One region of the Bradyrhizobium sp. 40 genome, then DNA from elsewhere that is predicted to be linked to it. Evidence: predicted binding sites of a transcription regulator. Region 1 holds the regulator's gene; the other holds the start of a gene.
The links. The regulator LexA, encoded in region 1, represses DNA repair genes until DNA is damaged. The targets are predictions, from matches to a motif close to TGTTCNNNNTGTGTTCNG.
Positions count from the first base shown of each region.

Region 2: IVB40_RS35540 (YifB family Mg chelatase-like AAA ATPase) is a predicted target of LexA. The motif match lies at 2,959-2,976, and genes of this name have one in related genera.

Region 1 covers NZ_CP064688.1:3,541,559-3,546,088, reverse strand. Annotated here, with positions in the region: gene IVB40_RS17235 (hypothetical protein) at 1-104, shown strand, start outside; gene glp (gephyrin-like molybdotransferase Glp) at 324-1,535, shown strand; gene lexA (transcriptional repressor LexA) at 1,712-2,413, shown strand; gene IVB40_RS17220 (hypothetical protein) at 2,862-3,296, shown strand; gene IVB40_RS17215 (ComEC/Rec2 family competence protein) at 3,428-4,530, opposite strand, start outside.
Region 2 covers NZ_CP064688.1:7,438,027-7,442,556, forward strand. Annotated here, with positions in the region: gene IVB40_RS35520 (CpaD family pilus assembly protein) at 1-383, shown strand, start outside; gene IVB40_RS35525 (AAA family ATPase) at 380-1,669, shown strand; gene IVB40_RS35530 (tetratricopeptide repeat protein) at 1,698-2,483, opposite strand; gene IVB40_RS35535 (PilZ domain-containing protein) at 2,563-2,808, opposite strand; gene IVB40_RS35540 (YifB family Mg chelatase-like AAA ATPase) at 3,035-4,530, shown strand, end outside.

The DNA of each region.
Region 1 (4,530 bases):
TTGTGAGCAAGGCCGCCGACCTGAAATCCCAGGCCGATCCGCTGCCCGACAAGGATCAGGGACCCAAGGCGCCCGACGTAACTCACGGGCAGCCAGGGAGCTGATCGATGCGGGCCGGGGCGCTCGTCGTTCTCGTCTTGCCATGACCATTGTCCTGCCGATCTGGCACGTTCTTCGGATCATGCCGCAACGCGCTTGATCCTGCCTTCCGGAACAATGCGGTGGGATGACTGCACCCGCTCGGCTGTTTTGCCTCTGCGCCCGCGCTCGGCTAGAAGACGTGCGGAACATTCGCCCGAACGTGCCGAGCAGGAGTTTTCGCCGTGGCCTTGATGCCGGTTTCCGACGCGCTTGCCGCGGTGCTGGCGGGTGCAGAGCCGCTGCCGGAAGAAATGATCTCCCTCGACCAGGCCTACCATCGCGTGCTCGCGCGTGACGTCGCGGCGCGGCGCACGCAGCCGCCGCAGGCGATGTCGGCGATGGACGGCTACGCGGTGCGAGCGGCCGATGCCGCGACGATCGATTCGGAGCTCACCATCATCGGCGAAGTCGCGGCGGGCCGACCGTTCGCGGGGATGGTCGGCGCCGGCGAGGCCGTGCGGATCTTCACCGGCGGCGTCGTTCCCGGTGGCGCGGACGCCGTCGTGATCCAGGAGGACACCGTCGCCGCCGGCAAGCGTATCACGATCAAGGAAGCCGCGATCGCCGGTCGGCACATTCGCCCCGCCGGCGTCGATTTCCGCGAGGACGACGTGCTCCTGCGCAAGGGAAGCCGTCTCACCGAGCGCGACCTCGCGCTCGCCGCCGGGATGAATCATCCGCACCTTGCCGTTTGCGGGCGTCCGAAGGTCGCGATTCTCGCCACCGGCGACGAGTTGGTGATGCCGGGCAGCACGCCCGGCCACGGCCAGATCGTCTATTCCAACGGCTACGCCCTGCACGCGCTCGCCCGCAGCGAAGGCGCCGAGACCATCGACCTCGGTATTGCCGCCGACACGCTGGAGGCCACCACCGCCGGCATCCGCCGCGCCCGTGAGAGCGGCGCCGACATCCTGATCACGACCGGAGGCGCATCGGTCGGCGACCACGATCTGGTCCAGCAGGCACTGCGGGACGAAGGCATCGCGATGGCGTTCTGGAAGATCGCGATGCGGCCAGGCAAGCCGATGATGCACGGGCGGCTCGGCGCAATGGGCGTGATCGGTCTGCCGGGCAATCCCGTGTCGTCCTACGTGTGCGCTTTCCTGTTCATGGTGCCGCTGATTCGTGCCCTGTCGGGCCGTTCAGTGATTCACCATCGCCGTGAGCGCGCCGTGCTCGGCCGCGATGTCAGCGCCAACGACCAGCGCGAGGACTATCTGCGCGCGCATCTGGAGGAGCGTGACGATGGCACACGCGTCGTTCTTCCCGTCAATCATCAGGACTCTTCGCTGCTTGCGAATCTCGCTGCAGCGCAGGTACTTCTCGTGCGCGCACCGTTCGCGCCGAAGGCCGAAGCCGGCACGGCTTGCGAAGTGTTGCGGCTCCCTGTTTGAGCGCCCCGGCAATGCGCGTTCCGCCAACTTTGCTCTGTTCACGGTAAATTAAGCAGTTGCGGAACATGTATCGAACATATAGTGTCCGTTCATGATTTGTTTCGAGCATGTAGCGGCATATTGCCGAATTCAGCGTCTCGGAATCGGACGACATCAACCGGGGGACTTTGGTCGAGATGTTAACGCGCAAACAATACGAGCTTCTGCGGTTCATCAGTGAACGTCTGAAGGAAAGCGGCGTACCGCCCTCCTTCGACGAGATGAAGGATGCGCTCGACCTGCGCTCGAAGTCGGGCATCCATCGCCTGATCACGGCGCTCGAGGAGCGTGGCTTCATCCGACGCCTGCCCAACCGCGCTCGTGCGATTGAAGTCATCAAGCTGCCGGAGCTCCAGGCAGCCGCCGGCAGCCGCCGCGGCTTCACGCCGAGCGTCATCGAGGGCAATCTCGGTAAGGTGCGTGCGAGCTCCAGCCTGCCCGCGGACGAGGGCGAACGTCCCGTCGCGGTGCCGGTGATGGGTCGCATCGCGGCCGGCACGCCGATCGAGGCGTTGCAGACCCGCAGCCATACTATCAGCGTACCGCCTGACATGCTCGGCTCGGGCGAGCATTACGCGCTCGAAGTGCGCGGTGATTCCATGGTCGAGGCCGGCATCCTTGACGGCGACATGGCGCTGATTCAGCGCAACGAGAGCGCCGATACCGGCGACATCGTGGTGGCGCTGATCGACGACGAGGAAGCGACGCTGAAGCGCTTCCGCCGTCGCGGCGCCTCGATCGCGCTCGAGCCCGCCAACGCGGCCTATGAGGTCCGCATCCTGCCGCCCAACCGGGTGAAGATTCAGGGCAAGCTGATCGGGCTTTACCGGAAGTACTGATACCGGGAGTACTTGATACCGGAAGTGCTTGGCGCCGCGCGCGCTTCCGATCGGCATCGCCGGTCAGGGATTGGAGCGGATCATCGTCCGCTCCGGCTGGGTAGTCTTTCTGGTTCTGCACAGACTATCCGGCCCCTCCTTCGGCGCTGGCTCCTCGCGACGCCCACGAAGCGGAACTGGTTCGCGGCGCAAGTGTTCGAGGAAACAGCGGCCAGCGATCAAGCTCGACCGTTGCAGTCAAGCCGGCGATATTCGCGCACGCGCCTCCCGAATGCATCGCAACTCGCTTTGTTCCTATTGAATTCGGGAAAGATAATGTGATCGCGGCTCGCGGAAACCAGCCGCAGATTTGCCCACAACCAAGCAGAGCGTTAATGCATCAACTCTGATAGAGGCCTGCGCCTCGATTAAGAGACGCGGGTTGCTATCCCAGCATGAGGAGCACCCGATGTGTGACTACAGCCTGCATGCCGTCGCGTCGCGCCCCGCCGAAGTCGGCGAGACGATCGTCACGACAAGCTTCCGCGGCACCTCGACGCGCGGCTTCGCCTCGGCAGCCGATCCGTCTGTTGCCGTCTGCCTGCTGCCGGGAACGGAGCTCGCCTTCGCCGACGACGTGCGCTACGATAATCGCTGGATCTGGACGCGCACCATCAATTCCCGCGTGGGCAAGTTCGGCAAGATCGATCCGCACGTTCCCGACCGCCATCACGACGCGATCGAATTCCCCGACGGCAAATATGTGCTGGTGACGCAGCTCGTCGAAGGCCAGCGCGCGACCGTGCTGCAACTGCCTGTGACCCAGCCGGTGACGGAGCGCGAGCACAAGGCGCAGGTCATCGTCGACAGGCAGCCGACCGTCACGCGCCTGCCGATCGGCTGACGCAGCCGGCTACGAGGTCGGAGGTCAAGATTGAATCGCCATCGCCGGCCGTGGCCGGCGAGATGGCGCGGTTTGCGCCCAGTGAATCCGAGCAGATGCACCAATCCACTGCATTGCTCCGCACCGTCAGATCAATCGTCGGCCTGCAAGTCGGTCTCCGCCGGCGTTGCGTCCTTGATGCGGGGCGCGATCGCCTTGGGCGCAAGGCTGCCGTCGAAATCACCCTCGCCTGCGCCGGCTGGCAACCAGGGGCGGCTCGCGCCTCTCGCCCTCACCGCCTGAACCACAAAGCCGTCACCACGCTGCGTCAGCGCCAGCGCACTCTGGCTGGCGAGCCGTTGCCGATCGACCACCATCGCCGCGCAATCGGGCGGCGCGGGGCGTGTCGTCACCACCAGCGCGGCCCGACTACAATCGTCCGCGAGAGCGTCGACGCGCAGTGCCAGCGCGACCAACCTCCCGTCGGCCAGTGGCGTCACGCAGCCCGATTCGTCACAGGACACGCCATCGGCCAGCGAGGCTCTGCCGGCATCGCGCGGATCTGCGTCGGCAGCGAGCCACTCCTTGAGCAGAAAGCTGTCCTTGCTCGTCCTGATCAGGTGCAGATGTCCGTCCCTGCCCCGCACCGCGACGCTGGCGCCATCCCCGGCAATCAGGATGTCGGGCTGCCGCGCCGACAGTCCCCAGAGGATCGCTGCCAGCAGGACCAGGGCGCCGGACCAGCGTAGCGGCGTGCGCAACAAGCCTAGCACAATGATTCCCAGGCTCGCCGCGATCAGCGGCGTGATCCCGAACGCCGGGATGCGGCCGACCGCGCCCGGTAAGGCCGCGACCCAGCGCGAGACCGCGACCATCCACTCGATGCCGATCCCCATCAGCCACCAGAACACGCTGTCCAGCCCGAACGGCGCAGCAAGCAGCCCCAACAATCCCGCCGGCATCACCAGCGCCGAGACCACCGGCATCGCGCCGAGATTGGCAAGCACGCCAAACGGCGTGACACGGTGGAAATGGAAAGCGGCGTAGGGCGTGGTCGCAAGTCCCGCAATCAGCGAGGCCATGAACAGCATCGCGATCTCGCGGCCACCCCACATCGCAATGCGCGCGGTCGCCGAATGGTCCGGCGAGGCAAACAAATTGGGCATGCCGATCTGCACCAAGGCGACGAGCCCGAGCGTTGCCGCAAACGACATCTGAAAACTCGGATGCACCAGTGCTTCCGGCGCGACCGCCA
Region 2 (4,530 bases), 3.6 Mb from region 1:
CATCCGGCGGCGTACCCGCGCGTGCCATCGTCCAGCATCCCTATCGGCCCGAGGATCCCGGACTGCTGCCCACCATCCGTCTGAGCTATTCCCGGATCGCCGCGGTCGCGGGCCCCTGCGGGCTATGGCCGGAAGATCTCGGCCCCTCCATCCTCGACCCCGGCTACAACGAGAACCGGCCCTATTTCAATCTGGGTTGCGCCAGCCAGCGCAACCTCGCGGCCATGATCGACAATCCGGCCGACCTCGAGCAGCCGCGGTCCGAGACGCCGGCCTATAACGCACGGCGTGACGTGGCCTTCGAGCGCTATCGCAAGGGCACGCCGATCGCGACCATGAATCCAGACGCCGACAAGGCCAAACTCAGCGATACAGGCAGATGACACGCGTCCACGACGAAGAAGCGGACGATCCGCAGCACCCCGAGGAACACATTGCGCCGGTTCCTCGCATCTCCGTGCAGGCCTTTTGCGAGACCGAGCAGACGCTCGCCGCGGTGACCGCGGCCGGGCAGGATCGCCGCCTCGCCAAGGCGCATCTCACCGCCAAAGACGGTGGCCTAGCTGCGGCAATCGAAGTCTATGAAACGATGCCGACGCCGAACGTCATCGTGATCGAATCCGACGGCACGCGCGACATTCTCGAGGGCCTCGACGACCTCGCCGGCGTCTGCGACCCCGGCACCCGCGTGGTCGTGATCGGCAATCCCAACGACACCGCGCCCTATCGCGAGCTGGTCCGCCGCGGCGTCAACGACTATGTGGTGGGACCGGTCGAGACGCTCGACGTCGTCCGCTCGATCTGCAGCCTGTTCTCGGCGTCCGAAACCATCATCACCGGCCGCGTCATCGCGGTGGTCGGCGCCAAGGGCGGTGTCGGTGCCTCCACCGTCGCGCACAATGTGGCCTGGACCATCGCCCGCGACCTCGCACTCGATTCCGTCGTGATCGATCTCGACCTCGCCTTCGGCACCGCGGGTCTCGACTACAACCAGGACCCGGTGCAGGGCATCGCCAATGCGGTGCTGTCGCAGGATCGGCCGGACACGGCCCTGATGGAGCGTCTGCTCTCCAAATGCACCGAGCGTCTCAGCCTCCTTGCCGCGCCTGCCACCCTTGACCGCGTCTACGATTTCGGCGCGGAGGCCTTCGACGCGGTGTTCGACACGCTGCGGATGACCACGCCCTGCATCGTGCTCGACGTTCCCCATCAATGGTCGGGCTGGACGCGACGCGCGCTGGTCAACGCGGACGACATCGTGATCGTGGCCGAGCCCGATCTTGCGAACCTGCGCAACACCAAGAACATGCTGAACGTGTTGAAGGCGGCGCGGCCGAACGACCGGCCACCGCTCTACTGCATCAACCAGGTCGGCATGCCCAAGCGTGCGGAGATCGAGGTCAAGGCATTCGCCAAGACCATGGAGAGCCAGCCGATCGCAGTGATCCCGTTCGATTCGAAGCTGTTCTCGACCGCGGCCAACAACGGCCAGATGATCGCGGAGGTCTCCAAGAGCCACCGCACCACCGAGCTGTTCCAGAACATGGCGAACCGCCTTGCCGGGCGCGGCGAGGTGAAGAAGCCAAAGCGCTCGCTGCTCGGGCCGCTGCTGAAGAAGCTGAAGGGTAGGTCGGGGCGCGGGTCAGCCCCGCATCGCAAGGCATCCTGAGCAAGGCATCCTGACGCGCGAGGGCGGGTTACTTCTCCGCCCGCTGCTGCTTCTTCACCAGCAACTGCCGCAGCGCCGTGACCTTTGCCGCCGCTTGATCCGGCGGCAGGTCGGCCTTCACGATGGTTTCGGCCTCGGCCTGCTTTCCTTCCAGTCCCAGTACGAGCGCGAGATTGGCGCGCACGCGCGAATCGGCGGGATTGCGCGCGTGCGCCCGGCGCATCGTTTCCTCTGCCCGCGGCAGATTGTTCTGCAGCATGTAGGACAGTCCGAGATTGGACAGCACCGACGGCTCGTCCGGCACGATCTTGAGCGCGGCGGCGTAATATTGCTGCGCTTCCTCGTTGCGGCCGAGTTGATCGAGCGCGGCGCCCTGCGCCGACAGGATATGCCAGTCGGGATCCTCGGGCGAATGCGCGCGGCCGAGGACGTCGAACGCCTGCTGGAAACTGCCGCTGTCGGCGAGCGCGCGGCCGTAGCCTGCGAGCAGCGCCTTGTTGCTGGAATGGGCGAGCACGGCCTGCTCCAGCACCGCGAGCGCCTGCGCGCGCTGGCCGGTCTGGCGCAACGCCTTGCCGTATTCGAGCGCGACGTTGGGATCGCCAGGCTTGGCGCGATAGCGCTCGCGCAGCGCGTCCATGTCCGGCCTCACGTCCGGCTTGGTGTCGGCCCTGCCAGCCGTTTCCGACTTTCCGCCGAGCGCGCCGGTGATGTCCTCGATGCCAGTGGTCTGACAGCCGCCAAGAGCCAGGATCAGAAGCGCGGAAAACAGATATCTCGCCGGAGGAGAGGCGACGGACAAACGCTTGGACATACTCTGATCACTCGGCGACTGATCAGAGATGCTTACCGATTAACGCTAAAGTCCCGTTAAGGCGGGGCGCTTGCGCGGCTCAGTCGGTGAATTCAGCGCCAAACTCGCAGCCGATGCGCCAGCGCAGGCGGCACTGCCGGGAATAGTCGGGCGCGAAAATGATGGTGAATTGCGGCGGCACTTCCAGGAACTCCGCCACCACTTTCACGCCGCCATCCGAAATATCCGTGATCGTGCAGTCCCGCGGCAGCGAACCCGCGCCAAAGTGAATCTTGGCGAGCCGCGTGCACATCCGTCGTTCGCTTCTCCGGCGATTTGCAAGCATTTGAATTGTTCACCCGTTAGACCACGGCCCATCCCGCACCCCTAGGAGTAGCGGACATTCGTTGGGATGTGCTGAGCAGAGCAGCTTGCATTCGAGGCGTAGTGTCTTCGTCGTGTTTACGATCAGTTAGGGCCTCCCGGCTCCTAGGCATGTTCCTGTATTGTTCTTGCAAGAACCGGCCCGCTCTGCTACCCCTAATTGTGCAAAAGGGCAGGCTGGTTCGGGCATGGTTCAGCGGGTTTCTACCGTCGCCTTTGAGGGGATCGAGGCCCGCGCGGTCGACGTGCAGGTGCAGGTCGCGCCGGGTCTTCCGGCCTTCGCGATCGTCGGTCTCCCGGACAAGGCGGTGTCGGAGGCACGTGAGCGGGTCCGCTCGGCGCTGATCGCCTCGGGGCTGGCGCTGCCGGCGCGGCGGATCACCGTCAATCTCGCGCCCGCCGATCTGCCCAAGGAGGGCAGCCATTATGACCTGCCGATCGCGCTTGGGCTGATGGGGGCGATCGGCGCGATCCCGCCGGATGCGCTGACCGGCTTCACTGTTCTGGGCGAGCTTGGCCTCGACGGATCGATCGCGCCGGTGGCCGGTGTTCTTCCCGCCGCGATCGGCGCCAATGTGCGCGAGGAGGGGCTGATCTGTCCGGCGGCTTGCGGCTCGGAAGCGGCGTGGGCGAGTCCGGACATCCAGATCATCGCCGCGAGTTCGCTGATCCAGATCGCCAACCACTTCAAGGGAGCGCAGGTGCTGTCGCGGCCTGTGCCGAAGGTGCATGAAGCCGCTGCCTCGCCGCTCGACCTGCGCGACATCAAGGGACAGGAGAGCGCCAAGCGGGCGCTGGAGATCGCGGCCGCCGGCGGCCATCACCTGCTCATGATCGGCGCGCCGGGCGCCGGCAAATCGATGCTGGCGGCACGCCTGCCCTCGATCCTGCCACCGCTGTCACCGGGCGAGTTGCTCGAGGTCTCGATGATCGCCTCTGTTGCCGGCGAGATCGAGGGCGGCGCGCTGACGGCGCGGCGGCCGTTCCGATCGCCGCATCATTCCGCCAGCATGGCCGCACTCACCGGCGGCGGCATGCGCGCCCGGCCCGGCGAGATCTCGCTCGCGCATCAGGGCGTGCTGTTCCTCGACGAGCTCCCCGAATTCGATCCGCGCGTGCTGGATTCGTTGCGCCAGCCGCTGGAGAACGGCGAGGTCTCGGTGTCCCGCGCCAATCACCGCGTCACCTATCCCGCGCGCTTCATGCTGGTCGCCGCGATGAATCCCTGCCGCTGCGGCAATGCGTTCGAGCCCGGCTATGCCTGCAAGCGCGGCCGCATCGATCGCTGCACCGGCGACTACCAGGCCCGCATCTCGGGACCACTGATGGACCGCATCGATTTGCGCATCGAGGTTCCCGCGGTGACCGCCGCCGACCTGATCCTGCCGCCGCCGGCAGAGGGCTCAGCCGAAGTCGCCGCGCGCGTGGCGGCGGCGCGCGACATCCAGCTCGCACGCTACGCGAATGCCGGCCTGCCGAAGGTTCGCACCAATGCCGAAGCGCCGGCCTCGGTGCTGGAGGAGATCGCCAAGCCGGATGCGCAAGGCCAGAAGCTCCTGCGCGACGCCGCCGAGACCATGCGGCTGTCGGCGCGTGGCTATCACCGCGTGCTCCGGGTGGCGCGCACGCTCGCCGATCTCGACGGCGCCGACAAAATCGGCCGTCTGCACCTCGCCGAGGCGCT